DNA from 2 places in the Stieleria sp. JC731 genome. Region 2 is predicted to be linked to the other one. Evidence: riboswitches for the same ligand, from Rfam matches in the RefSeq annotation. Region 2 holds a riboswitch; the other holds the start of a gene.
What was found. Region 2 has a riboswitch for cobalamin ahead of LOC67_RS04425 (DUF1559 domain-containing protein). Riboswitches for the same ligand answer to the same signal wherever they lie in the genome.
Positions count from the first base shown of each region.

Region 1: linked by a shared signal. The riboswitch ahead of LOC67_RS05800 (PEP-CTERM sorting domain-containing protein) and the one ahead of LOC67_RS04425 (DUF1559 domain-containing protein) in region 2 are both predicted to bind cobalamin.

Region 1 is NZ_JAJKFQ010000001.1:1,707,048-1,722,878, reverse strand. Features, by position in the region: gene LOC67_RS05840 (sulfatase) at 1-1,655, opposite strand, end outside; gene LOC67_RS05835 (HTTM domain-containing protein) at 2,147-3,451, opposite strand; gene LOC67_RS05830 (hypothetical protein) at 3,448-4,194, opposite strand; gene aspS (aspartate--tRNA ligase) at 4,926-6,704, opposite strand; gene LOC67_RS05820 (MFS transporter) at 6,947-8,515, opposite strand; gene LOC67_RS05815 (glutathione peroxidase) at 9,154-9,666, shown strand; gene LOC67_RS05810 (chemotaxis protein CheB) at 10,174-11,238, opposite strand; gene LOC67_RS05805 (hypothetical protein) at 11,337-11,498, shown strand; cobalamin riboswitch at 11,529-11,779, shown strand; gene LOC67_RS05800 (PEP-CTERM sorting domain-containing protein) at 11,979-13,016, shown strand; gene LOC67_RS27695 (DUF1289 domain-containing protein) at 13,016-13,246, shown strand; gene LOC67_RS05795 (ribonucleoside-diphosphate reductase subunit alpha) at 13,530-15,831, shown strand, end outside.
Region 2 is NZ_JAJKFQ010000001.1:1,340,457-1,356,287, reverse strand. Features, by position in the region: gene LOC67_RS04445 (ABC transporter permease) at 1-1,454, opposite strand, end outside; gene LOC67_RS04440 (Flp family type IVb pilin) at 1,770-1,964, shown strand; gene LOC67_RS04435 (NAD-dependent epimerase/dehydratase family protein) at 2,179-3,060, shown strand; gene LOC67_RS04430 (DUF4465 domain-containing protein) at 3,057-3,929, opposite strand; gene LOC67_RS04425 (DUF1559 domain-containing protein) at 3,981-4,796, opposite strand; cobalamin riboswitch at 5,037-5,352, opposite strand; gene LOC67_RS04420 (3-deoxy-manno-octulosonate cytidylyltransferase) at 5,450-6,274, shown strand; gene LOC67_RS04415 (CTP synthase) at 6,470-8,110, shown strand; gene LOC67_RS04410 (DUF1844 domain-containing protein) at 8,164-8,529, shown strand; gene LOC67_RS04405 (DUF420 domain-containing protein) at 8,653-9,108, opposite strand; gene LOC67_RS04400 (SCO family protein) at 9,110-9,775, opposite strand; gene LOC67_RS04395 (protoheme IX farnesyltransferase) at 9,927-10,970, opposite strand; gene LOC67_RS04390 (COX15/CtaA family protein) at 10,992-12,101, opposite strand; gene LOC67_RS04385 (hypothetical protein) at 12,079-12,255, opposite strand; gene LOC67_RS04380 (cytochrome c) at 12,252-13,616, opposite strand; gene LOC67_RS04375 (methylamine utilization protein) at 13,827-14,618, opposite strand; gene purD (phosphoribosylamine--glycine ligase) at 15,634-15,831, shown strand, end outside.

The DNA of each region.
Region 1 (15,831 bases), 370 kb from region 2:
ACCGTAGCTTCGATATCGGGCTCGTCTTTTTTGCTTTTAGAATTGCCCCGTACGCCATCTGGAAGTGGCTCAAAGTCGGTCGGTGAAACCCAACCCGCTTTTAAGTCTTCACCTGCCATGAAGCGTTCATAGAAATGGTCGCTCGCCGGGGATGTGTATTCGTAGTTATCGAACACCGATCCGTTCCCTTGCATTCGCGGATCGCCTTGGGCGGTCAACTCAGTTTCCATTTGTTGACGTAACTGTTCCAAACGTTCCGCATTGTCACTGTTACCGACCAAGTTATCCACACAGTCGGGATCACGACCGACATGATAAAGTTCTTCCTGAGGACGTTTCCCAAAGCAAAGACGCCAAAACGTCGTTGCGGTTCCGCTCCTTCTTAAATCCAAAACCTCAGTCTTTGTAGGTCCGCCGTCGCAGTTCAAATAACCAGTCTCGGGGTTTCCGGCTGGCCAACGATCGACCTCGTAATTTCGAATGTAGAGCCAGTCGCCTTTTCGAATACCGCGTATCGGATAGCCACCTTGATTCGGACGACCAATATCATGCCGCTCCTTTCCGACCAAGACGTGGTCACGGTCGGCGATAGGTCCGTCAGCAGCGAACACGTCCAACAAATCACGACCTGTCATCGGTTGCATACTTGGCCCAGGATCCTCGATTCCGGCCGCCTTCAGAAACGTTGGTGCCAACGCGGTAAAGTCAACAAAGTCACCGACAACTCGTCCCGAATGCTTGATTCCAGCGGGCCAGCGGATTGCCAGTGGAATGTGATTTGACTCGTCATACGCTTGACCTTTCGCACGTGGAAAAGGCATCCCGTGATCACTTGTGGCAACAACGATCGTGTTGTCCAGTTGCCCTGCTTGTTCGAGATGTTCAAGGATGCGACCAAGATGGTTGTCGTAGTGCTCGACTTCTACGGCGTAGTCCAACATGTCGTTTCGAATCGTCTCATTGTCGGGCCAGTAGCTAGGCACACGGTCGATATCTTCCAACTTTTTCCCCAGTCGAACACCTGCCCCATATTCATATCCACGGTGAGGTTCGGTCGTGCCAAACCAAAATGCCCACGGTTGATCTGCGGGCGATTCGGCTAGAAAGTCTGCGAAGTTCGATGCGTAGTCATTGTTGGAAATCATCGCCGCTGGCGGCTTTGCTTTGCGTTTTGCGAAATTTTTGCCGGTGATGCTCCGCCGGTTTCCGTCTGCATCGTTCGCGATCCCTGGCCCCCAGCCTTTGCCCGTGTATCCCGTGAAGTAGCCGCTTTCGGATAAACGTTCGACATAGCCACCGAATTTCGCAGGGAAGAAACACATATGGTTCCCCGCTTCCTCGAGTTGCCATGAATACCGTCCAGTCAAAATGATCGCCCGCGAGGGTGCACATTTCGCATTGGGCGTGTACGCATTATTGAAAAGTAATCCCTCCCGAGCGATCCGATCGAAACTGGGTGTGTTGACCCACGCACATCCGTACGCACTGGCATGCCCAAACGACCAATCGTCAGCAATCGCGAAGAGGATATTAGGACGTGAAGCTTGCTCCGCATGAGCCTTTGTCGCAGAGGTCGCCCAAAGAAACAAACAAAGGGCTGATGAGAAGATCGAAACCAGAGGGGACGACGGTGCAAGTCGAAGTACCAATGTCATCACTACAGCCTTCGCGTGTTTTTGGGGAATTTGCCAAGGCGTAGGATAACCGAAAGCGAGTCGTTGCGTCGGTTTTGAAGAGAAGGGCAGTGGTGGGGATTTCAAACGCGGCAAAAGGGAAAGCACACTGAGCCGAATTCGCGTTAGCGACGGTTGAGTGATTCGTAGCAGGCGGAGCCTGGGAGACATCGCATGCGAGGCGGGAGCCTCGCACGAGCGTTGAGGGAGACAAGAGAGAAGAAACCGCGGCTAGCGCCGATGCGGCTCAGTAAAAAGCAAACTGAGCCGGATTCGCGCTAGCGACGGTTGAGTGATTCGTGGCGGGCGGAGCCTGCAAGACGTCGCATGCGAGGCGGGAGCCTCGCACGAGCGTTGAGGGAGACAAGAGAGAAGTAACCGCGGCTAGCGCCTTTGCGGCTCAGGAAGAGGGTGGGCAGGGAGACGCACAATGAGCCGTGATCGCGCTAGCGACGGTTTCTTTGCGTTTCGTCCTACTCGTCGTCTTGATTTGGCTTTTTGCGATTTCGTGCCCGCCGCTTCTCTACCAAATCCTTGATCTTTGCTTCTCGCTGCCGCAACTTTTTGACGCGAACCTCGTACTTCGCTTCTCGTTGCTTCAATGCCTTGTAACGACGATTGATTCGCTCGGCGGCCTCGCGAATTTTCTGTTTCTTCTTTTTCAGCCTTTCCCGTTCATCGGCAGACAAATCCGGGTTTTCCAGCTGACGATCCAATTCACTTTCACTCGCCACCAAGGCTTCATCTTCGGACAGTTCTATATCAACCCCGTGTGTTTCGTCAGCGAGTTTGTCTTCCCGCGAGCGGAATAGATTCGGCGATAGAAAGATCCCATTGGCAACAATCATCATCGTCCCAAAAGTAATCATGCCAAGAAACAACGCGATCCCGCCGTGAACCATGACAGCGATGCCAAGGACAAATGGCCGAGTGACGCGAGGCCAAACGAGAGCACAATAGAAGACTTCCCAAAATAACGTCGCATTGGATAGCGCCGAAATGATCGCGGGATACCTGGAAAGCCAAGTCATATTCAGCGATTGATATTCGAAATTCGAAACGGCATACCAAACGGCCATGCCATTCCACCAAGTCTCGCCGCGTGCTTTGGAAAGCCCACCAAAGAGATAAATCACACAAAGATGCAACTGCAAAAGCCGAGTCGCGATATTTGCCGCGACACTGGGCGACGCATCGGGCAACAACCAAGCCACGAATCTTGAGCCAGCAGCCCCTTCGACAAATCGCTTTCGCAACAACGCATCAACCGAAAAGCATGCGCCACTGGGTGCGATCACGAGATACATGGTGATGTAGGTAACGATCTGATCGAGACCGAAAAGCGCGCCTGTCAGTCGATGCAAGTACATCAACTGCAGAAACAAAGCGATCGGAACAACGATCCGAGTTCCCAAACCGATTGTCATCGCAGCCATGATCACCAACGTGATTGCGTGGTGAGCGTATAACAGCGTGGGGCTTTCGATATGCCACAAGTAACTTCTTGCCCAATCGTTGGCGCCGAACGCTCCGTCATGAAGCTGCCTCGCCATCTCGCTGTTGATCCAGCCATTCGGGCCGACGAAGTCCAACAGACTTCCTAAAAGCACAAGATGGCAATAAAACAACATCGCACCTGCCGCGATACGCATCGCACATAAGACATGCGGCAACCGTGGCGTAAACCAGAACCGATCCCAGACGTCAAACCACTTCGAAAGTGATTCCGAATAGGACCCGGCCTGATCAGATGTCGCTTGTGTTGGCTGATTTGTCATCGCGAAACCTCTTCGGATGACTCGAAAGATTGCGTCTGGTTCGGCTGAGTTTTCGGGGCCGGGATCTCTTCGGTGGAAACGTTTTCAGGTTGACTGGAAGAGGGTGCAATCTGGTCTGAGAAGACCGGTTGATCGAGCAGTAGGTTGTAAAGCCTTGGGTCAGTCAACTCGATGGGCTCGGCGACGAAGTCTGCGAGTGCAGGAAGCCCATGTTCGATCCGACGGATCGCAACCTCGCGTCCTTCGTTGACCGATTTGAGGTGATCCACCATCGATTGACGAATGAATTCATATCGTGCCCGTCGCTGCTGCCAATATTCAGCCGCCGCGCGATCGGTTTGAAACATTTCGTCCGGTGGCCCTGGCGGCCAATAGCTTTCGTGCAAAAATTCAGAAAGCATGAAGTGACGGTGATACAGCAGACGAGGCCACTGTTGTTTCAAATCAGGAAACATCTGCTCCGTGATGCTTCCGTCGGAATCGATGATCGCCGCTTGGATTAGATGACTCGGCCCGGGATCGGGTGCAAAAAACGCATATCCCCGATTCATATGCAAGAACTCGCCGTAGCCTTCAAAAGGTTTTATTAGACGACTGATCATCGGCGATGGCCCGTCGACCGTCATCGTCTGGAACGCCAGCGGAGGCAGCGCCACGGCAAGCAAATGGAACACGATGACCGCACTGATCAATAAACGTTTGCGTTTAGAAAGCAGAATGGGTTGCGAATCGGTCGACGGCATCAAGCTTTCGCAGCGAGAGAGTGGGGGTCTTGATCAGGTCATTACAGATTAATCTGATCGACGACGAAATGCAGTGCGGACAGAAAAGTTCTCGCCCGTTGCGATTCGCTCCTAGTGGTGCGTGATTATGGCAGAGCGAAGAGTCCGTTTGCAGGTGTCGATGCCGAAGCGGGCAGGGCATCCATACTGAGCCGTAATCGCGCTAGCGACGGTTGATGGAGTCGATGCCGTGGACAGGCGGAGCCTGGAAGACATTGCATGCGAGGCAGGAGCCTCGCACGAGTAGCGGGAAAGCAACTTGCTCACGTAACCGCGGCTAGCGCCGAAGTGGCTCAGGACATCCATGCTGAGCCGAATCGCCCTAGCGACGGTTGATGAAAGTAATGCCGTGGACAGGCGGAGCCTGGAAGACATCGCATGCGAGGCGGGAGCCTCGCACGAGTAGCGGGAAAGCAACTTGCCCACGTAACCGCGGCTAACGCCGAAGCGGCTCAGGACATCCATACTGAGCCGAATCGCGCTAGCGACGGTTGATGGAGTCGATGCCGTGGACAGGCGGAGCCTGGAAGACATTGCATGCGAGGCAGGAGCCTCGCACGAGTAGCCGGAAAACAACTTGCTCACGTAACCGCGGCTAGCGCCGAAGCGGCTCAGGGCATGACGGACTGAACCGTGATCGCGCTAGCGACGGTTATCTGGTCCTATCCAAATATGAAAAGCCTTCGCGGCTACTACTCAGACTTGTTTGCCAACGTTCGCAAATGAAGCTCGTTCAGTTGTGCGGTGTCAACCGAACCGGGTGCTTCGGTCATCAAGTCCGATGCCTTTTGGGTTTTCGGGAACGCGATGACTTCGCGGATGTTTTCTAGTCCTGCAAACAGCATGACCCAACGGTCGATTCCCAATGCGATACCGCCGTGTGGTGGAGCACCAAAACGCAACGCGTTGAGCAAGAACCCGAAACGATCCTCAGCGGTTTCCTCGTCGATATCCATCAAGCCAAAGACCTTCGATTGAATGCCTTGGTCATGAATTCGGATGGTCCCGCCACCTGCTTCGCTACCGTTGATCACCAGATCGTACGCTTGGGCGCGGCACCCTTTGGGATCGCTATCGAGCTTTTCGAAGTCTGATTCGAGTGGAGCGGTGAAGGGGTGGTGCATCGCGACCCAGCGGCCGGATTCGTCATCACGTTCAAACATTGGGAACTCAGTCACCCAACTGCAGTGCAGATCACCGGGCTTGTACAGTTCAAGCTCGGCGCCCAGTCGTTTACGCAATGCGTTGAGGCCTTTGCAGGTGACTTCCCACGAATCGGCAAGGAACAACAACAAGTCGCCGGGTTCGCCGCCCATGAGCGACTTGATTTCGGCAAGATGCTCCGCTTCGAAGTTCTTCGCGATCGGGCTCCAAAGTGAGCCGTCTTCTTCGACGCGGAACCACGCGAGTCCTTTCGCTCCGAAGTCTTTAACGAACTCGGTTAGCTCGTCAATTTGGCGGCGCGAGTACTTTTCGGCAGCACCTTCGGCTCGCAAGCCGCGGATGAAGTTGCCCGAGTCAGCGACCGAGCGGAAGACGCGGAATTCGGTCTTCTTGCCAACCGAAGTCACGTCGGTGATTTCCATCCCGAAACGCAAGTCAGGCGCGTCATGCCCAAAGCGACGCATCGCTTCGTCATAAGTCATTCGGGGAAGTGGCAATTGCACATCCTTGCCCAGAATCTCTTTGGCCGTTTTAGAAACCAGACCGTCAATCAGTCCCATAATGTCGTCTGAATCGACAAACGACATTTCCAAGTCCAACTGGGTGAATTCTGGCTGGCGATCGGCACGCAAGTCTTCGTCGCGGAAACATTTGGCGACTTGGACGTAACGATCAAAACCGGCGACCATCAAGATCTGTTTGTATAGCTGCGGCGACTGCGGCAACGCATAAAAGTTGCCCGGGTGAACGCGGCTAGGGACCAAGTAGTCGCGAGCACCTTCGGGGGTGCTGCGGCCCAAGATCGGCGTCTCGACATCAATAAAGTCGTGCTCGGCGAAGTAATCGCGCATCGTCTTGACGATCTGGCTTCGCAGAACCATCGCACGTTGCATTTCGGGACGACGCAAATCCAAGAAGCGATACTTCAACCGCAAGTCTTCGCCCGGCAAGTCAGCTTGGCTTGGGGTGAATGGTGGGGTCTGGCAAGCGTTCAGGACCTTTAGCTCGGGACAGCGGACTTCGATTTCGCCAGTCGCCAGCTTTTCGTTGGTCTTGCCTTCCAAGCGGTTGGCCACCGTTCCACGCACCAAAATCACGCTTTCGATCGGCACGTGTCCGGCGGCATCAATCTGTGCAGCACCGGCTTCGGGGGGGCCGATCACAACTTGCGTCAAACCGTAACGGTCTCGCAGGTCGATGAAGACGGCTCCGCCGTGATCGCGTCGATTTTCGACCCAACCGCACAGGGTAACTTCGGTTCCGACGTGTTCTTTGCGCAGTTCGCCGCAGGTGTGTGTTCGCAGCACGAGACTTTGAGGGGGAAAATAGGGGAAATTGGCCTAGAAGAAAGCGGGATTTTAGACGCTCAGGCCTCGATTGCTCAGGGGGCCTTTGCCGGTCGGGCGGTTCTTTCTAGAAACCGCCCGAAACTCCGTCGCAACGCCGATGGCAGAAAGGATTGCGCGTTCATTGTCCGATGTCTAAAAAACAACGCCCCGCCAGAAATTGACGGGGCGTCATTAGTTCATTCGATCCGGATCAAGCGGGATTAGTACTCGCTGGGAACCGGCTGATCCAATGCGTCGTCAGCCGACTCGTGATCTTTTTCTTCGCCACCAAGGGTGATGACTTTGTAGCCCCCGATGGACTTGAAGTAGATCATCAAGCCGAGGAACCCGACCGCCATCATTGCTGGAACGTACGCGGTCAAAGTCAACGCTTGGCGTCCACCGTAAAGGTATGACGCTTGAACCGCTGGAATATCCGTGTCAGCGTTGGCGACCAATGCTTCCTTTTCCTCTTCAGGAATCAAAGTCGCGTTGGAAATCGCGGAGGCGTCGACGCCTTCGCCTTCCGCCAACTCTGTTCCGTTAGCCGCATTCAGCTTTGCAGCATTCAAAGGACGATATTCATAGCCCCATGAACTGACCGGCTCGGGATCGGCGTAACGCTCGAACGTTTCCGCCGCTTCTGCCTGAAGGTTTTGGCTCATCTCGAACCCCTGCTGGGTACCGATTCGTGGACCGGCGATTTGCCCGACACACAACATACCGGCAGCCCCCAAGGCACCCATCGCGACCGAACCACTCTGTGGATAACGCTCGCCCGCGACACCCAACATCGTCGGCCACAGGAACGCTTTACCGAGTGAGTAGAAGGTCGCAGCGACGAAGATCATGCCAACACTTTGAATTGGCGATCCCAACCACAGCAAGCCCAAGCAAGCGATGACCGAGCTACCGAAGAGCAGTCCGATTGGGTTGACTTTGTGAACGATTGGCCCGGCAAAGAAACGCAGAATGAACATCAACGCCGAGGTGTAAACCAAGATCAGAACCGAGTTTGGCAACAGGTTCTCCATCAACTTGGTCATCCAAGAGTCGACACCAAGTTCCATGTAGCCGATCAAAGCGTGCAGAACGATCAACACCAGGAACGGCACCGAAGCGAAGCACGAGAATACGGCCGCGAAACTTCCCGACGATTCACCAACGGTATCGGGCAGTTTTTCGGGCAGGATCAATACGCCGTAAGCGATCACAAAGATTGCGAAGCTAGAAAGTGCCCATTGCCATGGCAGTTCAACAAACCAGCAGTTTTCGCCAATGAAACCTGCGGCGAACAAACCGCCGATGATCATTCCCGCAGGCCAACCGGCATGCAAAATGTTCAGGTAGTGTGTCTTGTTTTCGGGATAGATCTGCGCGATCAGCGGGTTGATCACCGCTTCGTACAAACCTTGGCAAATGGAGAACAGGAACGCACTCCAAAATAGAACATTGAAGACATTCTTGGTCGCGTTTTCGGGATCCGATTCGCGCCATCCGTCAAACAATGGGTTGGCGGCAAACAGCATCGCCGCACTAACGAGGTGCAAGACAAACGCCAAGACGAGAAGCTTTTTGTAACCGAACTTCTCGACCAGGATCCCACCGAAGAAGATCATCAAACCGAAGCCAAGGAATCCGGCACCAAGGATTGCACCGAAATCGCCCCCGCCCAAATCAAATTCTCTCTCCCACGGGCCTCCGGCAGCGGTTCGTGTTGCAAAACCAATTCCAGAAGCCACCAGCGTCAAAAAGCTGGCAAGCATCAATTTTCCACGTGCTTGTTCCATTCGGGGAGCTCCACAAGGCGAGAAGGAGTACTTTAAAGGAGGGGATCCGGAATGCTGCCGATGGTACCGGGTTCGGTCAAGACGTTGCTGGCAATTCCGTGCGAGAAACAAAAGTTAATCCCCACGCTCCCTCGTTGCTACCAGCTTGCCCCTCAGAGTCACCCTGACTGACAAATTTTTTGCGTTTTTCCAAGCCACACCCAAGCGATCAATAGCGTTCTGGACGCCACAACAGCAGATCAACCGACGACAGGGTGGACCTTGGCGGCAGACAAGCCAGGCGGACGTCACACGTGCGCGGCAATTGCCAAGTCGCTATCATGCGACAAGTTCGCCAGACTGACGCTGGCCCGTGGAAAGAGTGCTTCGTTCCAACTCGATTTTAGGATTAGCCGCATGGCGTTAGCCACGGTTTCAGTGCATTAACCGGGGCTGATGCCCGTCGGCTAATGCCCCGAACCCGTATTTCCATATGGAACGAAGCATTAGGACTCCTGACAGGGAGCCTGAACAGCAACGCATCCCACACGTCTGAGCCTGCCGCGAACCATCCCCTCCACAACAACTCGCCTCAACCAAAGGAATCTTCAATGCGTTTTATCCTTTCAGCTCTCATGGCTTTCGGAGCCTTAACGACAATGGCTACCGCGGAAAAACAAGATGACCACGAATGTGCTCTCGATTTCAAAATGAAAGACATCGATGGCAAAGAGGTCGACCTGGAAGACTATGAAGGCAAGGTGGTGTTGATCGTGAACACCGCCAGCCAATGTGGCCTCACACCGCAATACACTGGCCTGGAAGCGTTGTATCAAAAGTACAAAGACAAGGGCTTTGTCATCCTCGGTTTCCCCTGCAACCAATTCGGTGGCCAGGAACCAGGAACCGATGCGGAAATCAAAACGTTCTGCAGCACCAAGCACAACGTTTCGTTCCCGATGTTCAGCAAAGTTGAAGTGAACGCCGAAGACGCTTGCGATCTGTATAAGTATCTCACCAGCAAAGACGTGAAGCCAAAAGGTGCCGGTTCGGTAAGCTGGAACTTTGAAAAGTTCTTGATCGACCGCGAAGGCAAGCTGATCGCGCGGTTCGCTCCGCCTACGAAACCGAGTGACAGTGCGTTGGTGAAGGCAATCGAATCACAACTGTAAACGCAGTGCTGTTTAACGTTCGAAAAGGCCGAGTGATGATGGTTTCATCGCTCGGCTTTTTTGTTGATGCAGCGGGTATGGAAGAGTTGTCTGAGCCGCGTTCGCGCTAGCGACGGTTGGGTGAGTGGTGCTGACGGATCTTTGAGGGTGATGAGAGTAACGCAACCGCGGCTAGCGCCTTTACGGCTCAGGAAAAACATGCTGAGCCGACTTCGCGCTAGCGACGGTTGAGTGAGTGGTGCTTGACAGATCTTTGAAGATGACGAGAGCAACGCAACCGCGGCTAGCGCCTTTGCGGCTCAGGAAAAAACATACTGAGCCGCGTTCGCGCTAGCGACGGTTGATGGGGTGGATGCACTGTGCAGGCGGAGCCTGCGAGACATCGCATACGAGGCGGGAGCCTCGTACGAGCTTGATAATGAGAAAGGCAACGCAACCGCGGCTAGCGCCTTTACGGCTCAGGTCTATTCTCACTGAGCCGACTTCGCATTACCGACGGTTGATGGTCTACGCTTGTGAAACCTCTGGGTCTTCCTGCCTTGCACCGACGCTGTTGATGTTCGGAGTCAACTTGATCGATTGCGAAACCAAACCAGCTTGCTCACTTACTTGGTCCGCTTGCTCATCAAGCAACTTTGAAAACGCCGTGCGATGCATCCTCCTTTCTTCATCCGCGAGTTGCCGAGTCAAACGTTCTTTCTCGCGCAGCGTTCGCAACAATGACCATGCCATTCTTTCGGCAGCGTCACTGTGATATTCCAACAACGATTTCAACGTGTGCGCATGCCCGACGTGACATCGAAAGCGTGGCATTGCGGATTGCTCGACCTTCCACATTTGACCGTTGCAGTCTGGGCACATGTACGGCGACAGCTCTCCGATCCGCTGTTCCGCTGGTATGTTGCTTTCGGCAGTCATCGCGAACTGCAGCTCCATGATCGTCGATTGCGATGCGGGTATGGATTCACCGGCAGATGATTCGGCTAACAATGACATGGCAGACGCAATGCCATCGAGCGGTAAAATCCCGTCGACCTCGCAATAGCGCATCGCGTTGCTAGGCATGTCGGGTGCAACAGCTGTCTCGGGGTGCTGAACGAGAGCCTTGCCACCACACTGCTTGATTGCTTCTAAACCGGCCGCACCGTCGTCCAACATTCCTGTCAGAACGATGCCCACCGATGCACCGCCGTGATGAACTGCGGCAGAACGGAACATCGGGTCGGCCGCCGGTCGTGCGTAGTTTTCTTTGGCGCCAACCGTGGTTCGAACCGTGTCGTAGTCGATCAGCAAGTGCCGGTCGGGGACGGCAACATAAATATGCCCCTTTTGAAACCGCTCGCCATCAATTGCAAGCTGACAAGGCAACTTTGACCTTCGTCCAAAAATGTCGGCCAGATACGTGCGTCGGCTAATCGATGATGTGTGCTGTGTGATGAAAATCGACCCGGGAAAATCGCCCGGAAGATACGACAACAATTCGGATATGGCTTCAATACCACCCATTGATGCCGCAATGCAGAAAACATCATGGGGTCGAGATTCATGGTTGCTTTTTTCTGGGATACGCACGTCTGAACCTCGGTCTGTATCGAAACTGCTGAACAGCCGATCCCTGCAGTTCACTTGAATGCTGCATATTTTTTGAACCAGCTGTCTGACGATCGACCATGTCAAACGCCAACTGGAACAAGATGCAATCGCTATGCCAAGCGTTCCGTCTAGATAGCGGAAGGGCAGACCATCTCGCTGACATTACCTACACTTCACGATGGCTAGGAAACCAATATCGTGATAGACGACGCGCGGGCCCCGAGTTCTATGAGCGTTAAAAATCTGCTTGACAGCATTCCCAACTGCGATAGGATCTGCCTGCCTTTGGTGACCAGCATTGCGAATCGTGTGTGTGCTGGTGAACAGGGAACTCCGGTGAAATTCCGGGACGGTCCGGCCGCTGTATGCCACCCGCGATCTTTACTCGATCGCATCCGTCACTCGATTCTTCAATAGCCATTGTTTCTTATTTGCAGAGATGCTGATGAGAAATGAGAAGGCCACGAGTGAGAGGGAAAGGTGGTGAGTCAGAAGACCTACCAAAGGCAAGACGGCTTAGTGCCCTCCTGGATTGGGGCGGTCGTTGCAACGAACGCAATCTTCAAGATTGTTGATCGTTGACGCATCTCTTTAAGTTATCGCGACGCTCAAGTTTTGTATCGGCATTTCGCTGTTGCTGTGATAGCGGCATTGCTGCATGCAACGCAGATGGTCGAACACCGCTGCCGGAAGCGTCGCCTTCAAATCAATCACCTACCGTGAACATTTCGCTGTCACCGCATCGCCAAGCCATGTTGGCATTTGCCGCGATCGTCACCTTTGCGACTTCAACATCAGCACAACAAGCAGGCCCGTACTCGGGATATTCCGGAATCACGGAGGGCGCGGTCGACAACCCAATCGCCCGATCAGCAATCTCTATCTTTGAATCGCGTGTCGTTGACTATGCACCGGCGCCGGGTGTGGGATCAAGTTTGAACGACCCTAGTTCAGGCTTTGCTTCATTAGGTGATTTGTACAGTCCTATCGCACGTCCGGAGGGCTTAGGCGGTTTTGACAAACGATACCAACCCGAGATCGGCACCGAACCGACAAACGCGCACGCAGGCTCATTCACGGATTTGTATGGCGGAGACGTCAATGACACGTCGGACACGTATGGGTTTATTGGTATCGACCAACCCGGATCCATCACACTTGGTTTTGATTCACCAATCGTCAATGGAATCGGTGCAGACTTCGCCGTCTTTGAAAACGGTTTCGGATTCGGTGGTAGCACTTCTTTGTTTGCCGAATTCGCGTTCGTCGAAGTATCTAGCAATGGGTCTGACTTTTTGCGATTCCCGTCGATCTCATTGAATACGGCAGCTAGCGCTGGAAGCGGAGCGTTCCAAGGCTTCGACGTATCCAATGTCTACAACCTTGCTGGAAAGCACGCATCAAACTGGGGAACGCCGTTCGATCTTGAAGAACTTCAAAGCGACACACTAGTGCTGAGCGGCGTGTTAGACCTCAACAACATTGGCTACGTGCGTTTGGTTGATGTCGTCGGCAGCGGTGAACTACTGGATGAAAATGGATTCCCCATCGACGGTATCTCACGGGATTCTTTGGGCAATCCGATTCTCGACAACTGGGTGACAGCCAACTCCGCTGGTTTTGACTACGTCGGACTCTCAACAGGTGCGATCGGAGTCTTAAATGTCAGTGCGATCCCCGAACCCTCGGCGTTCGCCCTGCTCGGATTTGTGACTGTTGGTGTTTCACTGCGAAGAAAACGTACATCGAAAGGCTGATGGTCGACATGATCAACGAACAAATTGATTCTGAACGGTCACTTCGAGCTGAAATTCAGCCAATCGCATCACCCTGCAATGGCGTCTGCAAATTGAACACCGAAGCGGTTTGCCTAGGCTGTGGACGCACACGCGAGGAGATTGGTCGTTGGTCGTCATCGAATAGTCAACAGAAACGCACAATCGTGCAGAACGCTCGCCAAAGACGTTCGGCCGAAACAATGCGATAGCGGTGCAATTAAGCCGCCGATGATGGCCTCCACAATCTCCGCCGCTGGATCGATTGCAGCGGATTGTTTGGATTACAAACGCGATCGTCTCTCGCAATATGACTATCTGTGTCTGACCACGTTGCAGCCAGCCTCCTAGCGGGCTTCGCGGTAACTCGTGCGAAGCTGCAGAACTTACTTGACGCCTGGACCGGAAAGCCCCTGCGATCCCTTCGTCAACCATCTTCAAATTCTCTGATCACTTCTTGCCGGACCAGGTCCGGTGCCGCGAGGAAGACTTGCAATGAATGATTCCAATCAAACAGAGCTAACCGTTTGCAAACGAGATGGCCGCATGGTCGGTTTCGACTCTGACCGTATCGCGACCGCCCTTCGCAAAGCGTTCGCAGCCGAATTGAATGTGGCTTCGGAATCGTCGATTCCGCATGACATCGAATCAGATATAGCGGCAATTGTTAGCGATGTTATCCAGATTGCAAAACAGACCGAAGCCGGTACGTCACTTGGCGTAGAACAAATCCAAGACATCGTCGAAATCGGTCTCATGCAGCGTCAGCATTACCGAGTGTCTCGTCGCTACATCTTGTATCGAACCGAACAAGCCCGTATCCGAGCGATTCGCCATCAAGATGATTCACTGGACGATGTCACAAAAGCCAGCTCACAGCCGTCGTTTGCGTTTCATATAGAAATTGAACCCGGCGTTCGCGTGGGATTTAACCCGGATCGAATGGAGCGATACTTAAAAGCTATTCCGGAAGCCAACGCAATCGAAATCAACGTCGCTGAAATTGTCAACGAAGTCGTGCGAAGTGGCTTCGACGGCATGACGCCTGATGACGTCGCACGGTCACTCGTTTTAACGACCCGCAGTCGCATCGAACGTGACCCAGCCTACGACCGATTGGCGGCAGCGTTGCAGCTTTCGATTGTGTATCGCCACGCGTTGGGCACCACGCAAATCGCCGACAACTTCACTCGCCAATATCGTGATCGCTTCGAACACATGATTGTCGAGGGGATTCGTGAAGGTCGCTTGTCTGGCCAACTCCGCGACTTTGATCTCGCCCGACTTCGTGAAGCCCTTCGCCCAGATCGCGATCAACTGTTTCGCTACTTGGGAGTCCAAACGATCTACGACCGGTACCTGCTGCATGTCGATGGACGACGCATCGAAACGCCACAGTACTTTTGGATGCGAATCGCGATGGGCCTTGCGCTCGCCGAACCGCAATCGCATCGTACCGACCGTGCGATTGAGTTTTACGACCTACTATCGTCGTTTCGATTTACCAGCGCCACACCGACATTGTTCAACAGCGGGACACAACACCCGCAGCTGAGCAGTTGCTATCTGACAACGGTGCAAGATGACCTGGAAGACATCTTCGCGTGTATCAGTGACAACGCGATGCTTTCGAAATGGGCGGGCGGGCTAGGCAACGACTGGACTAGTGTCCGGGCGACGGGATCGTTGATCAAAGGCACCAACGGTACCAGCCAAGGCGTCATCCCGTTTTTGAAAGTCGTCAATGATGCAGCGGTCGCTGTCAACCAAGGCGGAAAACGAAAGGGCGCTGTCTGTGCGTACCTTGAACCCTGGCATTTGGATTTCGAAGAGTTTCTGGACCTAAGAAAAAACACGGGTGATGATCGTCGTCGAACCCATGACATGCACACCGCCGCATGGATTCCTGACTTGTTCATGCAGCGTGTTCGCGAAGAAGGGCAGTGGACCCTTTTTAGCCCCAATGAGACGCCGGACCTGCATGACCTTTATGGCGTGGCATTCAAAGAACGATACGAACACTATGAAGAACAAGCGGCCATCGGATTGATCAAACAATTTCGTCAAGTCAGTGCGGTTGAACTATGGCGGAAACTTCTGACCAGAACGTTCGAGACTGGCCACCCCTGGGTCACATTCAAAGATCCTTCGAACATCCGCAGCCCCCAGGACCACACTGGCGTCGTTCACAGCAGCAACCTCTGCACCGAAATTCTGCTTAACACGAACGAAGACGAAACGGCCGTTTGCAACTTGGGCAGCATTAATCTGGCGGCTCACATCATCGACGGAGAATTTGATCACGCGTTGCTACGGCAAACGATCACGACGGCGATGCGGATGCTGGACAATGTCATCGATATCAACTTCTATCCGACACCGAAATCTCGCAACGCGAATCTTCGACACCGTCCTGTCGGTCTGGGCATGATGGGATTCCAAGATGCTTTGCAAAAACTGGGGCTTAGCTATGCCAGCGAAGACGCGATGCAATTCGCTGACGAAAGCTCTGAAGCGATCAGCTACTTCGCGATATTGGCATCGTCAAAACTGGCCGAAGAGCGAGGCACATACGAGACCTACCAAGGATCAAAGTGGGACCGTGGTCTATTGCCGATCGACACCATCGAACAGTTAGCCGCCGAACGTGGTGAGGAAATTGAAGTCAATCGACGTCAAACGATGGACTGGGAGATCGTCCGTAAGCAGATCGCGGCTTGTGGGATGCGGAACAGCAACTGCCTAGCGATCGCTCCCACGGCAACGATATCAACAATCATCGGTGTCACCCAATCGA
Region 2 (15,831 bases):
ATTGTCATGCAAATCGCAACACCGACACACAGAAAGAAAACCGTTCCTAAACTCGCCAAGGTCGCAGTTCGACCGGCAACATAGTTCATCCCCGAATGGATGCCCAACATCGCGACGAACATATACAGCACGATCGCGCCAAGCACCGCGTAAACCATGTTCTCGAATGTCATCACACCTTGGTAAGCAAGAAATCCCAACAAGACGACCGGCAACAGGATCAATTCCTTGCCGACGAAGAAGACGCCCAACAACTTACCAAACACGAATTCACGTGGGCTTAGATCGGTCACCAGCAGCAGATCCAACGCCAACCCGTCACGTTCACCGGTCACCGAATTGACCGCCAGTGCATTGACCAACACCAGACTGATGACTCCGATCGCCGCGACAGGCAGGGTGGCTGCTGGCAACGCGCGACCGATTCTAGCGGCAGGCTCAAACGCCGTTCCGTCACGCATCTGTCCGTAGATAACGGCCGCCCCCAAAAGAAACAGCAAGGCAAACGCAACCCGGATCACGACGACCTTTCGGCCGTACGCCCAAGTTCGCACTTCACGCCACAAAACGGGATTGCTCCACACGTGCCGTGGCTGGCGCACTTTCCAGCTGCTTGGCGATTCCTGCGATTCGGCTTCTTCACTAGTCTCCGGCTCCGGAGCTTTCATGCGGACTTCACGCGACGGATTCCAGATTCTCACCCGCATCACGCCGACAGCCAAAACCAAGACAGTTCCAGCGACAGCAAGACCACAAAAAACCGAAATCCCTAACGAAGTCTCCGCAGACAAGCTCGCCAACGGTGATGCCGCCGCGGCCAATGCCCGAATCGGGCTAATCGCTAAACGAAAAGCCTGCGACATCTCTAAGGTCGCAATCGCGATCTCGCTAATGCCTAGCAACATCAGCAGGATCAAAACGGTCAACGCGATCGCTTGAAATGTTTTCTCGCGCCAAAGACCAACCACCGTTCCGATCGAACCGGCGAAGACCACGGTTGCTGCCGTTACCAGAAACACAGACAAAACCTGGGCCGGCGATACACCACCTAGCAACGGCAAGACAAGGAACAAGGGCAGGGCAGCGAGCAACATCGCCAACGGACCCAGAAGAGTTGCCGTTAGCTTTCCGACAACGACCTCAAAGCCACTTAACCGCGTCATCAGCAACAGGATCAAAGTCCGTCGATCCTTTTCCTGTGCAACGCTGGAAGCCGAACCGACCGCCGCCAGACTGGACAACACCAGCAGCTGCAGGGGTGACAATAGCGAGAACATCCAGCCACCGAACCGAGCGGAATCCGCAACGGTCGACAACGAACGCGAACCGTCCAGCACAAGGTATCCGGTGCAGATCAGCCCGAACATCGCCAAAACGTACAGCCCTCTAGAGAGGTAAGTTTTGGTTCGCTTGGGAAGAACGATCGCTTCGCGGTTAAATACGGGTCCGAACATCAAGCCATCAATGATTTAGGAATGGAGCAATCGCTGGGGGGCGAAGGCAACAGATTATTGTCCGCCGCAGCCACCGGCAATGGTCGTGGTCAAGCGGCGAGTAACATCAACCACCGCCGAGAGGGGAAACGGAGCACGGCATTCGGCAGATTCTAAACAATCCGCACAACCGCGCTGAACTGCCAATTGAATGACTGTTCTTTATTACACCCTTAGGTTGCGTGCCATGATGCACGGATCTACGCAGATTGGTGGGCTATGTTTCGGTGGCTGCGCCCAATTCCCTGCGAAAATCACTCAATAACCATATTCGATATGAAATTCCCACACTTTATCCATTCCGCAATCTCGCTGATGCGAGATGAGGACGGCACGACGGCGGTGGAATACGCCGTGATGCTGGCCCTCATAGTTGCTGTCTGCATCGGATCAGTCATGAGTTTGGCCACAGAAACGCAAAAAAGCTTTGACGACTCAGGAGCGGCAATCGCTGGAGCGATGGCCAACTAGCCCTGGCTTGATCCATTTTAAATCTCAAGAAACCGCCTGGTCCCGCTGCTCGGTCCAGGCGGTTTCTTTTTTTTGGCAGGACCGATACTAGCCGCACTGAAAAATGAACTCTGCGCGAAGACCGCTCGGTCAAGCCGATGCCGAACTAGGTTCCGCCTTGTCGTGCCGATACATTCTAGGGATCAGCTTCGATTGCCCCCTTCAAAACATTCTTATGCGAATCGCATTGACCGGAGCGACCGGTTTTCTCGGCCGTTACTTGATCGACGAGCTAAGCCCCAAGCATGACCTTCAGGCTTGGCATCGCGGAGAAAAACCGCCCGCCAATGAATCTCCAGTCATCTGGATTAGCGGTCAACTCGGTACGCCTTGCACGACCGGTCCGCTTGTCGAAGGCGTCGACGCCGTGATTCACAGTTGCCTTTATCGAACAGGGGAATCGTTCCTGGCAGTTGGCGACGACCCGATCGATTACTGGGAAAAGAACACAACCGGCTCACTGCGTTTGCTCGAAGCGGCGAAGCAGGCCGGGGTGAAACGTTTCGTCTTCATCTCCTCCGGTGCCGTCCATGATGATGTGCTGCCTGGACAACCGCTTGATGAATCACATCCCCATCGTCCCAACACGCTATACGGTGCTTACAAAGCCTCTGTGGAATCTTTGGTCCATCACTATGGCAGTGATTCGAGGATGTGTAGCGTCAGCTTAAGACCGACAGCGATCTACGGTGCAGCCAACCCGATCGACCAATCCAAGTGGTATGAACTGGCTCAAAATGTCGCCGCCGGCAAAAGCGTTTCGGCAACCGGCGGAAGCAAATGCGTGCACGCACAAGATGTCGCAAAAGCTTGCCACCTATTATTGAACGCCGACGCCGAAATTAGCGGGGAAACGTTCAACTGCTGCGATCGCATGATTAGCGACTACGAAGTGGCTACCATCGCGAAAGAACTGACCGGCAGTTCGGCGACGATCGAAGGCCCTCAGAAGACAGCCAAGAATGCGATCGTCACCGATAAACTTGAAAAACTGGGCATGCGGTTCGGCGGTGAATCGCTGCTGCGTTCCACCGTCGAACAGCTGCTAGCCGCTTAGGCTGTGCGACGACGACGCAGCGCGAGTCCAACGAGCGCGACAGACAAACACGCAAACGAAGATGGCTCCGGGATCGCAGTAATGAAACGCAAGTTATCGATCGCTGCGTAGGCAGGTACGTTCAATCCGAACGTTGTGTCAAAGTCACTCGATTCAAGTGAGAAAGCCAATGACTTGGATTGCCCAAAACCGCTCAAGTCAACCGTTTGCCAACCTTCGAGATAGTCATCGGTATCGAAAACCGCACCATCGAAACGGGCAAGGTCGATCGTCTCGCTTCCTGTCTTGACGCCCGAAGCATCGAACCCAGTCATCGTCAATGACAGAAAGTCACCGGGTGAGAATTCTAACCCAGTGCTGAATCCATCGATCCCGTCGCGGAAATAGAGCGCGGTGTAAGTCGCATTCGCAATGTCGATCGACGCCAAGTCAACAAGGTCATCGAAGTACAGCGAAGCCGAACTGAGCGATTGCCCCGTTGGTGTTGTCGCGGTTCCGGTGTTGACCATTGCGTAGTTCTGACCAACGACTGCACCGCCGGCGCCATCGGACCCACCACCGGGCAAGGCTGCGAATTGATTTGTAAACCCTGGGTCGGTCGTGTTGCTATAACGCGAGTAGGAAAAACCTGGGCCGTATTGCTGTGTAGCGAAACTGACACCCTTGCTGGTGAATGCACCGGTGGGCGCGTCTTGCCCATAGCCGTTGTAGACATCGCCGCCGCCAAGCATTTGCATTCCAAAGACTTCAGGAAGCGTCGCGTCGTATGAATTCAGGTCTTCAAAGTCGACCACGGTTTCTGCACTTCCGCTTGCGGCCTGCAACAGGCAAATGGCAATCGTCATCGCAGGCACAATAAATCGTTTCATGGATTCAGTTTCAAATTAAAGGTCAATCAGGTTGCAAAAATGTGTACGCAATTAGTAAGCATCGGCCGCAATCACCTCGCGACCGTCTCGGGTGATCAATTGCCCTAGGACGATTTGATCAAGTGATTCATTAAGCAGATGGACAGAGCCATCTAAGAACAAAACCATGGCACCTGCGGGATGCAAAGACCGGATCTCGTTATCGATCGCCAAAGCACGGTCGTCGTTAATCGGATGAGCCTGCACGAAGACGTTGCCGCCATTAATCCATTCGCTGCTCGGCCCGACCATGTCCTCACCTGTCGCGATCGTGTGTGACAAGCCATCGAAGCAGTCACGAAACGCGATCACACGGTCATACAGGAACAGGCCATCGTCGCTCCGTCGGTCGACCAAACGCTCGCCGTACAGCCCGCCATAGCTGATATCCGCTCGCCCGTTGAAGTCGGGGATTTCGGTGGGGCACAAATAGGTTCCCACTGGCACTGCAGCCGCCTCGGCATTGGCTGGTGAATCGAAAGCCGATTCGAAGTCCACCGCGTCATACAATGTCTGCTCACCAAGACATCCCAGCAGCATCGCGGACCATGCCAGGTTCTTTCTCGTGGCAGGCTGTCCCCAAGCACGCCATTCCAAACAACCGATCGGCAGCGAACGATGAATGGTGTGGTAGTTGTGAAGCGCCACACCGATCTGATGTTGATTGTTTCGACAACTCGCTTGCCGCGCAGCTTCACGCGCGAATTGCACCGCAGGCAACAGCAGTGAAACCAAGATGCCGATAATCGCCATCACCACCAACAGCTCCACCAAGGTGAAGCCACTGACGGCGCGAAACCGACGATAGCGCAGAGGTTTATGAGTCATGTTCATCAATGACCGAACGCTGATCAGGAATCAGCCGATAGGGCCTCCGCAATACCACATCGATTCTGGACCAAGCGATTTCGATCGAAACGGCAGCAACCAATCAGGACCGGTTGCCAGCGAGATCGTTGCCGCGACGTCGAATACAGCTTGTATTCACGGCGCGACATATCGCGTTTGTCAGGACGACTGATGAATCTTGTGAATTGCGAATTGACGCTGACCTCACCCAAGAAGGTCCACGAGCGTCCGGTTGATGGTAGGTCTTCTGACTCCCGATGATGGATGACCTCAAGCCCCGCCTTCTCGTCATTGGCCGATTCGCTTCAATCCGGCGAAACGGGCCATGGACAATGGCGTAAAAGAGTGGAGCGATCACCTGAACAATCATTTGCCTGTACGACTGTGGTCTGCACGACGGCGGCCAGAGACCACTTGTGATTCACTGGCAAGATTGTTCAAACATCAGTTACAGCGGCCGGGCCGTCGTGGATTTACACCACATTCCCTGTTCAAACGGTCGAAACACAAATCGACCGTCTCACCACCAACCGTTGTGCTCGGAAAGTTAAACTGCCTTCAGCGACCTGTCAACTTATTCGGGATCGATCGATCATTCACTTGCCGTCGCCTTCATACGATCCAAACCGTCCATGACCAAGATTCAAATCGTGCTACCGGCCCGACTGGCTTCCTCCCGACTCCCAGAGAAGCTGTTGCAAAAAGTCGCAGGAAAGACGGTCCTGCAGTACACCTATGAAGCTGCCAGCGAAGCCAAATCGGCGTCCGCAGGAGTGATCGTCGCAGTCGATGACGTTCGCTTGGCCGAAGAAGTCAGCTCCTTTGGCGGCCGCTCGATCATGACGCCACCGGACTGCGCCAGTGGAACCGACCGCATCGCATTCGTCGCTGCCCAAATGCCCGATGTCGACCTATTCGTGAATGTGCAAAGCGACGAGCCCGAAATCGATCCCGATTCGATTGATGCCGTTGCCGATGCCTTGATCGGTGATCCGGATGCGGACTTTTCAACCGCGGCGACCCCAATCACGGATCCGAAATCACTTGGCGATCCCGGTATCGTCAAAGTCGTGATGGCGCCGTGGAATTCCGAATCGGCAGACGATTCCCCCACTGGCTCGATCCACGCAAACGGGGCAGAGAAGGGCAGGGCGGTGTACTTCAGCCGTGCCTGCGTGCCCTTTGACCGGGATGGCGACGCCAGCGAACGACTCGGCCAAGCCCCCACCACCTACTGGCATCACCTGGGACTCTACGCGTATCGCCCCTCATTCCTGCGTTGGTTTGCGGCTGCTCCGCCCAGCCATTTGGAGCAAGTAGAGAAGCTGGAGCAACTGCGTGCGATCGAAGCAGGTAAAAAGGTCTCCGTCGCCTTCGTTGGGCCCGCGGCATCCGGCATCGACACCCCCGCGGATTTGGAAGCTTTCCGCAATCGAAAAAACGCGATGTCATGCTAAGCCATCGCTGAAAAGTTTCCGCAAACGTCATCCTCCGACAGTACCGAAGCGAGGGACTATCGGCGGCCAGTAGAGCGAGTTCACCTGCACCTTTGCAGGCTGTTACCGCCTGCCGATTGGTTCATCGGATGAAAGACGACAATGGGCGCAAGGCACACCTTCACGTTTGCATCTGGCGCGGTATGATCCGCGTCCATGACGAAACACATCTTTGTAACCGGTGGGGTCGTTTCCTCACTCGGAAAAGGCCTGACTAGCGCCTCACTTGGAATGCTGCTGGAATCGCGTGGATTGCGAATCCGCATGCAGAAACTGGATCCGTACATCAATGTCGATCCGGGTACCATGAGCCCCTATCAACACGGGGAAGTCTATGTGCTCGATGACGGCAGCGAGACGGACTTGGACCTCGGTCACTACGAACGGTTCACCAGCAGTCCTCTGACGAGGGATTGCAACTACACCACCGGACAGATCTACCTGTCGGTGATTGAAAAAGAACGCAAAGGCCGATTCTTAGGCAAGACCGTTCAGGTCATCCCGCATATCACGAACGAAATCAAATCCGTAATCGCTCGCATGGCCAGCGACGATACGGACGTCGTCATCACCGAAATCGGTGGGACCGTCGGCGATATCGAAAGCCTTCCCTTTATGGAAGCGATCCGCCAATACGCTCAGGATGTCGGACGCGAAAACGTGCTGTACATGCACCTGACGCTGGTGCCGTACTTGAAAGCTGCCGATGAGCTGAAAACCAAACCGACGCAACACTCCGTCGGCCAGCTCCGCGAAATCGGTATCCAGCCGGACATCCTCGTCTGCCGCTGCGAACACTCGATCAGTCGCGAAGAACGCGACAAAATCGCACTGTTCTGCAACGTGCCTTCGGAAGCTGTCATCGAAGAGAAAGACAAGGACTTCTCGATTTACGAAGTACCGATTTCTCTGGTCGATAACAAACTAGACGAACTGATCGTCAAACGGCTAAACCTTCCCAGCAAAGCCCTAGACATCAGCCCCTGGACGGACCTGCTGCATCGTCTGCGAAACCCTCGTCACGAGCTAAGCATCGCTGTCGTCGGGAAGTACGCCGAACACAAAGACGCGTACAAGTCGATCTACGAATCGATCGACCACGCCGGCATGCACCACCAGGCGCAAATCCGCATCGGCCGAATCCAAAGTAGCGACATCGAGCGTGAAGGCGCCGAACGGCTGCTATCCGGCTATGACGGCATCCTGATCCCCGGCGGGTTCGGCGAACGCGGTGTCGAAGGCAAAGTGCAAGCGATCCGCTATGCACGCCAGCGTGGCATCCCATTTTTCGGCATCTGCCTGGGAATGCAGTGCGCTGTCATCGAATTCGCCCGCGGAATCTGCGGCCTTGAAAAAGCCCACTCAAGCGAATTCGACAAAGACACACCTGATCCGGTCATCTGCCTGCTCGACGAGCAACAGAACGTCACGCAAATGGGCGGAACGATGCGACTTGGTAGCCAACCGGCGATCCTTTCCGAAGGCAGCAAAGCTCGGCAGTGCTACGACAAAGAAGAAGTCGCCGAACGCCACCGCCACCGCTACGAATTCAACAATGCCTACCGAGATGCCTTCACCAAAGAAGGCTTGCTAATCTCCGGAACCAGCCCGGACGGCAACCTTGTCGAAATCGTCGAACTGCCAGACCACCCCTGGTTTGTTGCCGTACAATACCACCCGGAATTCAAGAGCAAGCCGCTTCAAGCACACCCGCTGTTTGCGGGCTTTGTTGAAGCCGCCATCCACCGCGCCAGCGAACGACGCTCACCGGACCACCCTGCCGTTAGCGATCGCTAACCAAGCGGCACACCTGCCCCCATTTCAACGACTCGTTCCTAACTACACCATCGATGTCCGAACAAAACAACGATCCAGAATTGGTTGTCGACGACGACTGGAAATCACAAGTCGAACAAGAAAAGACTGCCCCGGCGGAGCAAGCGGAATCGAACGATCCCACCGGCAACCTGCCGCCAGCTTCACTGGCCATGCTCATCAGCACTTTTTACAGCCAAGCGATGGTGGCTCTGGGTGTGATGGCGAATCCGGTCACCAACGAAAAGTCGACCGACCTGATGATGGCCAAGCATTTCATCGACACCCTCGAAATGCTGCAGGAAAAGACAAAAGGCAACACGACAGACGAAGAAGATAAGATGTACGACGAAGTCCTACACCTGCTTCGCATGGCTTACGTCGGTGCCTCAAAAGCCTAGTACCTAGTCAGCTCAAGTCAGCAAGCAACCGGCGCAAGCTGACACCCAATTAAAGCTGGCCCCACTGAAGGCCAGCCAAAGTGGTACTGACACCCGCTTCTTCTTGACATCGATTCGCGGCTTCTATGCCGCGTAGAGCTGGTAAAGCATCAGGTAGACCAAAACCCCGGTCACAGAGACATACATCCAAATCGGGTAGGCCCAACGCACTAGCTTTTTGTGCGCAACGATGCGACCTTTCTTTGCCAAGTACACCGCACGCAGCGCGAGGAATGGCACCGAAATCGCCAACAACAAGTGCGTCCCAAGGATGGAAAAATAAGTGTACCTAGCCGCCTGCGGTGCATCCGCGGGGAATCGCTTATTGGGTTCACCTGTGGTCTGAAACAGCGCCACCTTGTGAAGCAGATACAGCGCCAAGAACGCGGCACTGATCCCCAACGCGATCAGCATTAGCTTCTTGTGAACCTTCACTTTGCCACGCTTGATATTCACAAGCGCCATCGCCAACACAATCGTCGCCGACGTATTCAACAGTGCGGTGCAGTGAGGCAGAACTGTAGCGAGCGTCTCCCACATCTCAAATCATCTCATCAATTGCTTGCTGCAGCTTTTCCAACTGCTTCGGTTCCGGCCAACTATAAAAACCTTCGACGTTACCTTTGGGATCCACCAAAACGAACCGTTCCGTGTGGAAACCTTTGTTGACAGGCTGCTGGAAAAGATCACCCGCGATACGGCGGATGTAGAGCAAGTCACCAGTGAGGAACAACCACTGCTCTTGATCGGCATTGAACCGAGCAGCATATTCGCGAAGCACTTCCGGCGTGTCGGTTTCCGGATCAACCGAGATCGCCAAGAACTTCACACCCTTGCCTTTGTACTTCTCAGCAAGCATCTTCAACTTTTGATTCTGCTGAGGACAAACGCTAGGGCATGTCGTAAAGAAAAAACTAACCACATAGGGCTGACCGAGTAGATCTTCGCTACTGACGGTTTTGCCGCTGCGTTCGGTCAACTCAAAGCTCGTCAGCAAACCTGGAATCGCCGGCCGAATCACTTCGTCGTTTTCAATTTCAGAACTGTCGGTCACCAACGGAGCTTCACCAGGAGCAACCTCATTGGTAAAGACCGGCTCACCTGGGGCGGGACCGGGCGGAGATGCTGGACGGCGAAACGATCGACCGATGAACCCCAGAACGACCCCGAGGACCAGGATCAAAACGATACTTCCGGTAGTCTTCATTGTTCGCCTTTCGATGCTGATGTTCTTAGCAAGCTGCTCAAATCAGCCAGTTTCTTGGTTTGACCGCACCAGACTTGCTGAACTCGCCAGACTCGCAGAACTTGAATGCGAGCTGTCGTCACATGACACGCCGACTGCAGCTTAGTCAAAATCACCAAAAGACGCGCATCGTGACGACCGCCAGGACGGCTGGCAGAACCAACAACGACGATCGCAGTAAACGTCGGGCGGTAGCATCATCGCGGCTCTTCATAAAACCGACCGACGCGCGGAACATTGGCAGCGTCGCTGCCAGAACGGCGACTGTCGCCAAAGCCGATGGAACGATCGAATCGCTGGGGAAGCACAGCGCGACGCTGCAAACGGCTACCGCAAGTGACCCAACGACGCTTTGCACCGCCGCCGAAATCCCCGTGGGCTCGACGGTGGTCGTCATGCAAAATCCAGCCTCGGCGTACTGCCGACGATACAGCCAGGCGATTGCCATGAAGTGCGGGTATTGCCATGCGGCAAGCACACCGAACAACAGCCAGCCGGTCAAACTGCTAATCGATCCGCCGAACGCGGTGTAGCCGATCAACATCGGCAGCGCCCCAGCGATCGCTCCCATCGTCGTATTCCAAGAGGTTCGCGTTTTCATTGGCGTGTAGGCAAACACATACAGCACCCACGTTGCCAAACCGACAAGAGCAGGCTCGTAGCCAAACCCCAACCAAAGTATCGCAGTCCCCAAAGTTCCGATTGATGCGGTAAAGGCTGTCGCCAACGCTGTCGACATACGCGATGAAGGCAGTGGTCGATTTGCAGTCCGCGCCATTCGTCGATCAATCACGCGTTCCCAAATCTGATTCGCACCACCGGCGCTACCGGCAACCATCGCGGTTGCGAGCAGAAGCAGGCACAACGGCCCAATGGAAACCCAACCGCCAGCTGCAACCATGGCTGTCGCGACGGTCGTCACCAGAATCATGACAACGATCCGCGGCTTGGTCAGCTGGACCAAATCATTAATCAGACGTGTCTCCGCAACCGCTTCACTGGTGTAATCAACCGATCGAGCTTGCGGCCGCTGACTGAATGCAGGTCGACGAGCCTCTTCGGCATCCAATAACCCGACGGAACACTCACCCCCAATCGAAGCTCCTTGGCCTGCGACTTCAAGGGTGGGCTCGGCGATAAAGAGATTGCTAGACATGCTCTGCTTGATTCAATGCAATTAATTCGATGCCAGGACCGTATCTCGCGTGCCGGACTCGCCCGCACTCTGATCATTCGATTGGTTGACGTCGCTCAGAGTTTCCGACGAACTTGCCTTCGCCAAATTTCTTTGGCGAAAAACCTGCAATAACACGACCGCACTCGTCGCCAAAATCAAAGACCCGAACGCGACATGGGCAGTCACGATGATCGAGTCAATGAACCCTTTGGACTGAACCAAAAAACCTTGCCCAACCGGCAAAAAGGCCAACACCGTCGGCCATCCGTAATTGACGATCCAGGTTCCCGTTCCCAACAGGATTTGAACGCCCACAAACCATATCAACCAACCACTAAGCCTGGACAGCGTCAAATCGCCGCATCGACGCACCAAAAGCCATAAAACTGGTGTCAGAGCCCACAAAACAAACGCGCTGGTAATGTGTGTGGCCACCAACAGGGTAAACATCCGCGGAGTTGTCCAAGGCTGGACATGCCGAATCTGTGCCCCCAATGCTAGCTGTGTGTAGCTGAACAACACGGCCAGCCCGCCGACCAGGACAACAAACCACCCAAGCTTTCGCCCACCCGACCAATGGCTCTCGCGGTAGAGTCTGGTATTCCAGCGAGGCCCTGTTACCGAGGCTGCGATACAGCACATCACAAAAACGACGGGTCCGAAGCAACCGTGAATCATCGCGATGGTGCGGTCACTAAGTAAAACACGCACCCCACCTAACGCGCCTTGCGAAATAACGGCCAGCAAGATCGCTACGGCAAGCCCCCTGACCCAGCTGCGTTGCTCCCGCCGAAACGCGGCAATGACAATTGCGATGCTGACAAAACCGACCACGGCTCCCAGCAAGCGATGCCCATGCTCGATGAAAAGGTCGAAAGGGCCAAACATCCACGTCGAAATGGGATACAAGAACAGGTTGTATCCATACGTACCTGGCCAATCCGGCACCGCCATGCCAGCATCATACGTGGTCACCAAACCGCCGACCCAAATCAGCGGCCAAACTAGACAGACCGCCAACACGCATAAACGATGCAGCCAGGGCGATGCCTGCGGTGGCTCATTCGGATTGATCGATGTCACCGAGTTACCTGCCATCACGTGGGCCATATACCTGCTCGCCAAGGATTCCGCCAATCAGCGCCCCACCTGCACCGAAAACGGCACCGTAAATCACGCCTCCCAGACCAATGGCAATCATCAACGAGAAGCCAATAACCAATCCGATGATCGCTCCGATACTGCGATAGTGGTCTCGAGTCATTGCTGTGCCCCCGTCTCGTCTTGCACGGGTGCATCTTTTACCGGGGCTTGTTGATCACCAGGTCGGTTCAGCGGTACGTCCGCGTTTGTTTCCACCGACGAGGATCCTTCGGACGGAACCGGAACGCCGCCGAGTGTCTGAACGTAGTGCACCAAATCCCAAACCTGTTGGGGCGACAGTTGCTTTTCACTCGCTTCGCTACCAACCGGTGCGGCGGGCATCGGGGTTCCCGCAATCCCGGACACGATTCGTCGATACAACGCTTCGCCCTGGGCACCGCCTCGATAAACGCCGTCACTTAGCTTTCGCGGAAAGATTTGACGTGGACGCAGTGCCCCGGCAGCTCGAAACGGTTTCACCGCGTCCCGATCCTCTGGTGAAATTGAAAGCTTCGTCGTGAACTCTTTGGTCCAGTCATCGAAATCAACCGTTGTGACGCTCGCATCGCCTTCGGGGCCATGACAACCAGCACAGTTCACAACCCCTCCGGCTTTGGCATGAAACAAAGCCGTACCACGATCCACCGATAACGAATCAAACTTGCTCTCCTCGGGGACCGGAATCACCTTTTGGTCGGCATCAACCCAATCGCCAACGATCTCGTTCAGACGATCTTGGGCGACCTCCAAAGCGACCGGCAATGAACCGCCAGCGACGCTTTCTGGTGTGATCGAAACGAGTGCCTTCAAATCTGCATCGTCATCGGGCTTGGTGTCCTCATAGCCCAGTTCATCCACCGCATCGGAAAGCAACTTTCGTTCAAACTCACCGCGAACGGCAAGATAGATCAGATAGTCAACGATGGCGTTTCGATCGTCGATGTCGACGCGTGAAAAGGATGGCATTCCAGTTCCAGGTATGCCGCGAACGAGCAATTTTTGCAGATCCTGACGTGTCGGCTTGGCGTTGCGTTCGGTCGATTTCCACTTAAAAACGCCAGCACGAAAATCACGGGGGTAGGGATTCTGTAGCAATGATGCCGGACCGTCACCGCCACCGGCAATCCCGTGACATGTCACACAGTGCTCGGTGTACAAGCCGAAGTGACGGTTTTGTTTGTCGCTGTAAACGCGCCCGGAAGCTCGCTTCAAGTTTTCCAGATCAACCAATCGCTTGCCTTCATTATTCTCGATCCAGTCGCTTGGCCAAACCGGCGCGTTGGGCGTTCCGAACCACGTGGTCACCACCTGCTGCACATCCGTCATCGCAGCATCGGTCGCCACGTCACGACTCGTTTGGACGACGAGCTGATGAACGCGGTTGGATGGAAATCGCTGTACCGTCGAATCACAGCCACTGAGCAGCAAACCAACTGCCCCCAGGGTCGCGACGACGGGGAAGATCGTACGCAAGGCTTTCATGTCGGTAGCCTAACCGAAACCAAGGCAACTGGCTAAACCTGGTCATTGCAAAAAATTGTCGCAGCTACCGAGCCGCTGTGGCTTCGCTGGGATCGCAGTGGCTTCAATTCGCTCCCATCTGCCAAGGAAAAAAGCCGGCCCCACGAACGATCGCGAGTCCGGCTTTATTAGCAGTGTGCGGGGTTCCCCCCGACAGATCAGACCAATCGACTACTTGAATGCGTCGACTGGGACTTCGACAGTCATTTCGTTGACGCCTGCTTTGATATCGACTTCAAAGCGGCTGCTGCGCCAGCTGGTGTCTTTGCCGTCGACAATGACGTCTTTCAGCGAACCGGTTTCATGGTTAGCACGGAAAATAACTTCGCCGGTAGGCAAGCCTTTGATTTCCAGAACGCCATTTTCATCGGTGACGGCGGCGAATGGGTGGTCGACAACCAAGACCTGGGCCTTCATCCAGTTGTGGATGTTGCAAGCCACTGGTGTTGGTGCTGGCTCAGAATCTTTCAGCTCGATGTTGACGAACTGCCCCGGAGGCACGGTCAAGTTTTGAGCTTGGTTGTTGAAGAACTGGAAGTTCGCGTTGTGGGTCACTTCATCAGGGTTGGTAACCTTGATGGTGTCGCCTTTCTTCGCGATCAACACGTGAGGCTCGAATCGGCAATCTTCATTGGCCAAAACGTGAGTCACGGGTTCCAACTTCATCTTTGGCAATTCAGTGCCACGACGTCCTGTGTAGACGTAAACGATGACATTCTGAATGCCTTTGTTGTCAGCGTTGACAACAAGCGATTCATCTGGAATTGGGTTCTTACCACAAAAAGCCTGGTCAACGTTTGGATTGACAACGCCAGCCTTTGGCGCATCGCCCTTCAACTTGAAGGTCATCCGCAACGTTCCGGTCTCTGCCGCAGCGGGGGTAGTTAATACAGACGCCGAAACAGCTGCCACAGCACAACCGGCAGCAATCATTCGTTGAAAGAACGAGAGTGAACGTTTCACACTTCTACTCCTGGGTGGGGAAGTTTTTGACGCGTCAATCTTAGTCACGCGAGCCACGCAAGCGAAGTGCTGACGTGTGGAGACGAACAGACATGACGACAAAAAATAAGGCGACGACCGTCAAGGGAGTGGGGAGCTCTGACGGACGCCGCCTTTTTAAAACAAGTCGTCGGGGATCCGCGTCGCCATGGAGGTGGGAAGAAGAGATGGCGACAGATAACGTTTCCCGGCGGGACTCTTAGGATTATATGCACAAAGGTGTTCTTGTCCACCGCTAAAGAACACTAAAGTCAACCTAACTTCCATCACGACCGCTTTTGTCACCGATCAGACGGGATATCCGAATTCGGAGACGTCTTCATGTCATGAACAATGCATGAGGAAGCCCGGCAAACCGACGCCTGAACATCACAGGGACTGTGATGGGTACTATCACCAAAGTACCCGGCACGTTCCGCCGTGCCGACTTCCCACTAACCCACCCCAGCAGAGCCAACGCCTGAACATCACAGGGACTGTGATGGGTACTATCTCCCAAAGTACCCGGCACGCTCCGCCGTGCCGACTTCCCGACAAAACCCACCCCGACAAAACCAACGCCGGGCATCACAGGGACTGTGACGGGTACTATCACCAAAGTACCCGGCACGTTCCGCCGTGCCGACTTCCCACAAAACCCACCCCAGCAAAAACAACGCCCGGCATCAAAGGGACTGTGATGGGTACTATCACCAAAGTACCCGGCACGCTCCGCCGTGCCGACTTCCCACCGACTCCCTCTCCAATCTCCTGCCCGACACCCCGCATGTTCGCCCCCTACCTGATTGACGGGGAACGCTCCGCGCAGAAACTGTGTGCAGCAGATTGGCACTTGGCATTGCCAGCGGACAGCTTGTGAATAAATTCGCGTCCTGCCAGGCGACTTTCCGGATCACCAATTCCGAGTTCGCTTGACTTGGCAGCTCTTCCCGATACGCCTTCGTATCCCCTCGCTCGGCCCATTAGGGTAGGTTTGATGAAAGTTTTGGTTGTTGGCAACGGTGGTCGTGAACACGCATTGGCTTGGAAACTGGGGCAAAGCCCAAAGGTGACCAAGGTGTTTGTCGCCCCAGGCAATGCAGGCACTGCGACAGAAGCAACCAACATCGAAATCGAAGCAACCGATATCGCCGGTTTGGTTCAGTTCGCAACCAAAAACCAGATCGACTTGACC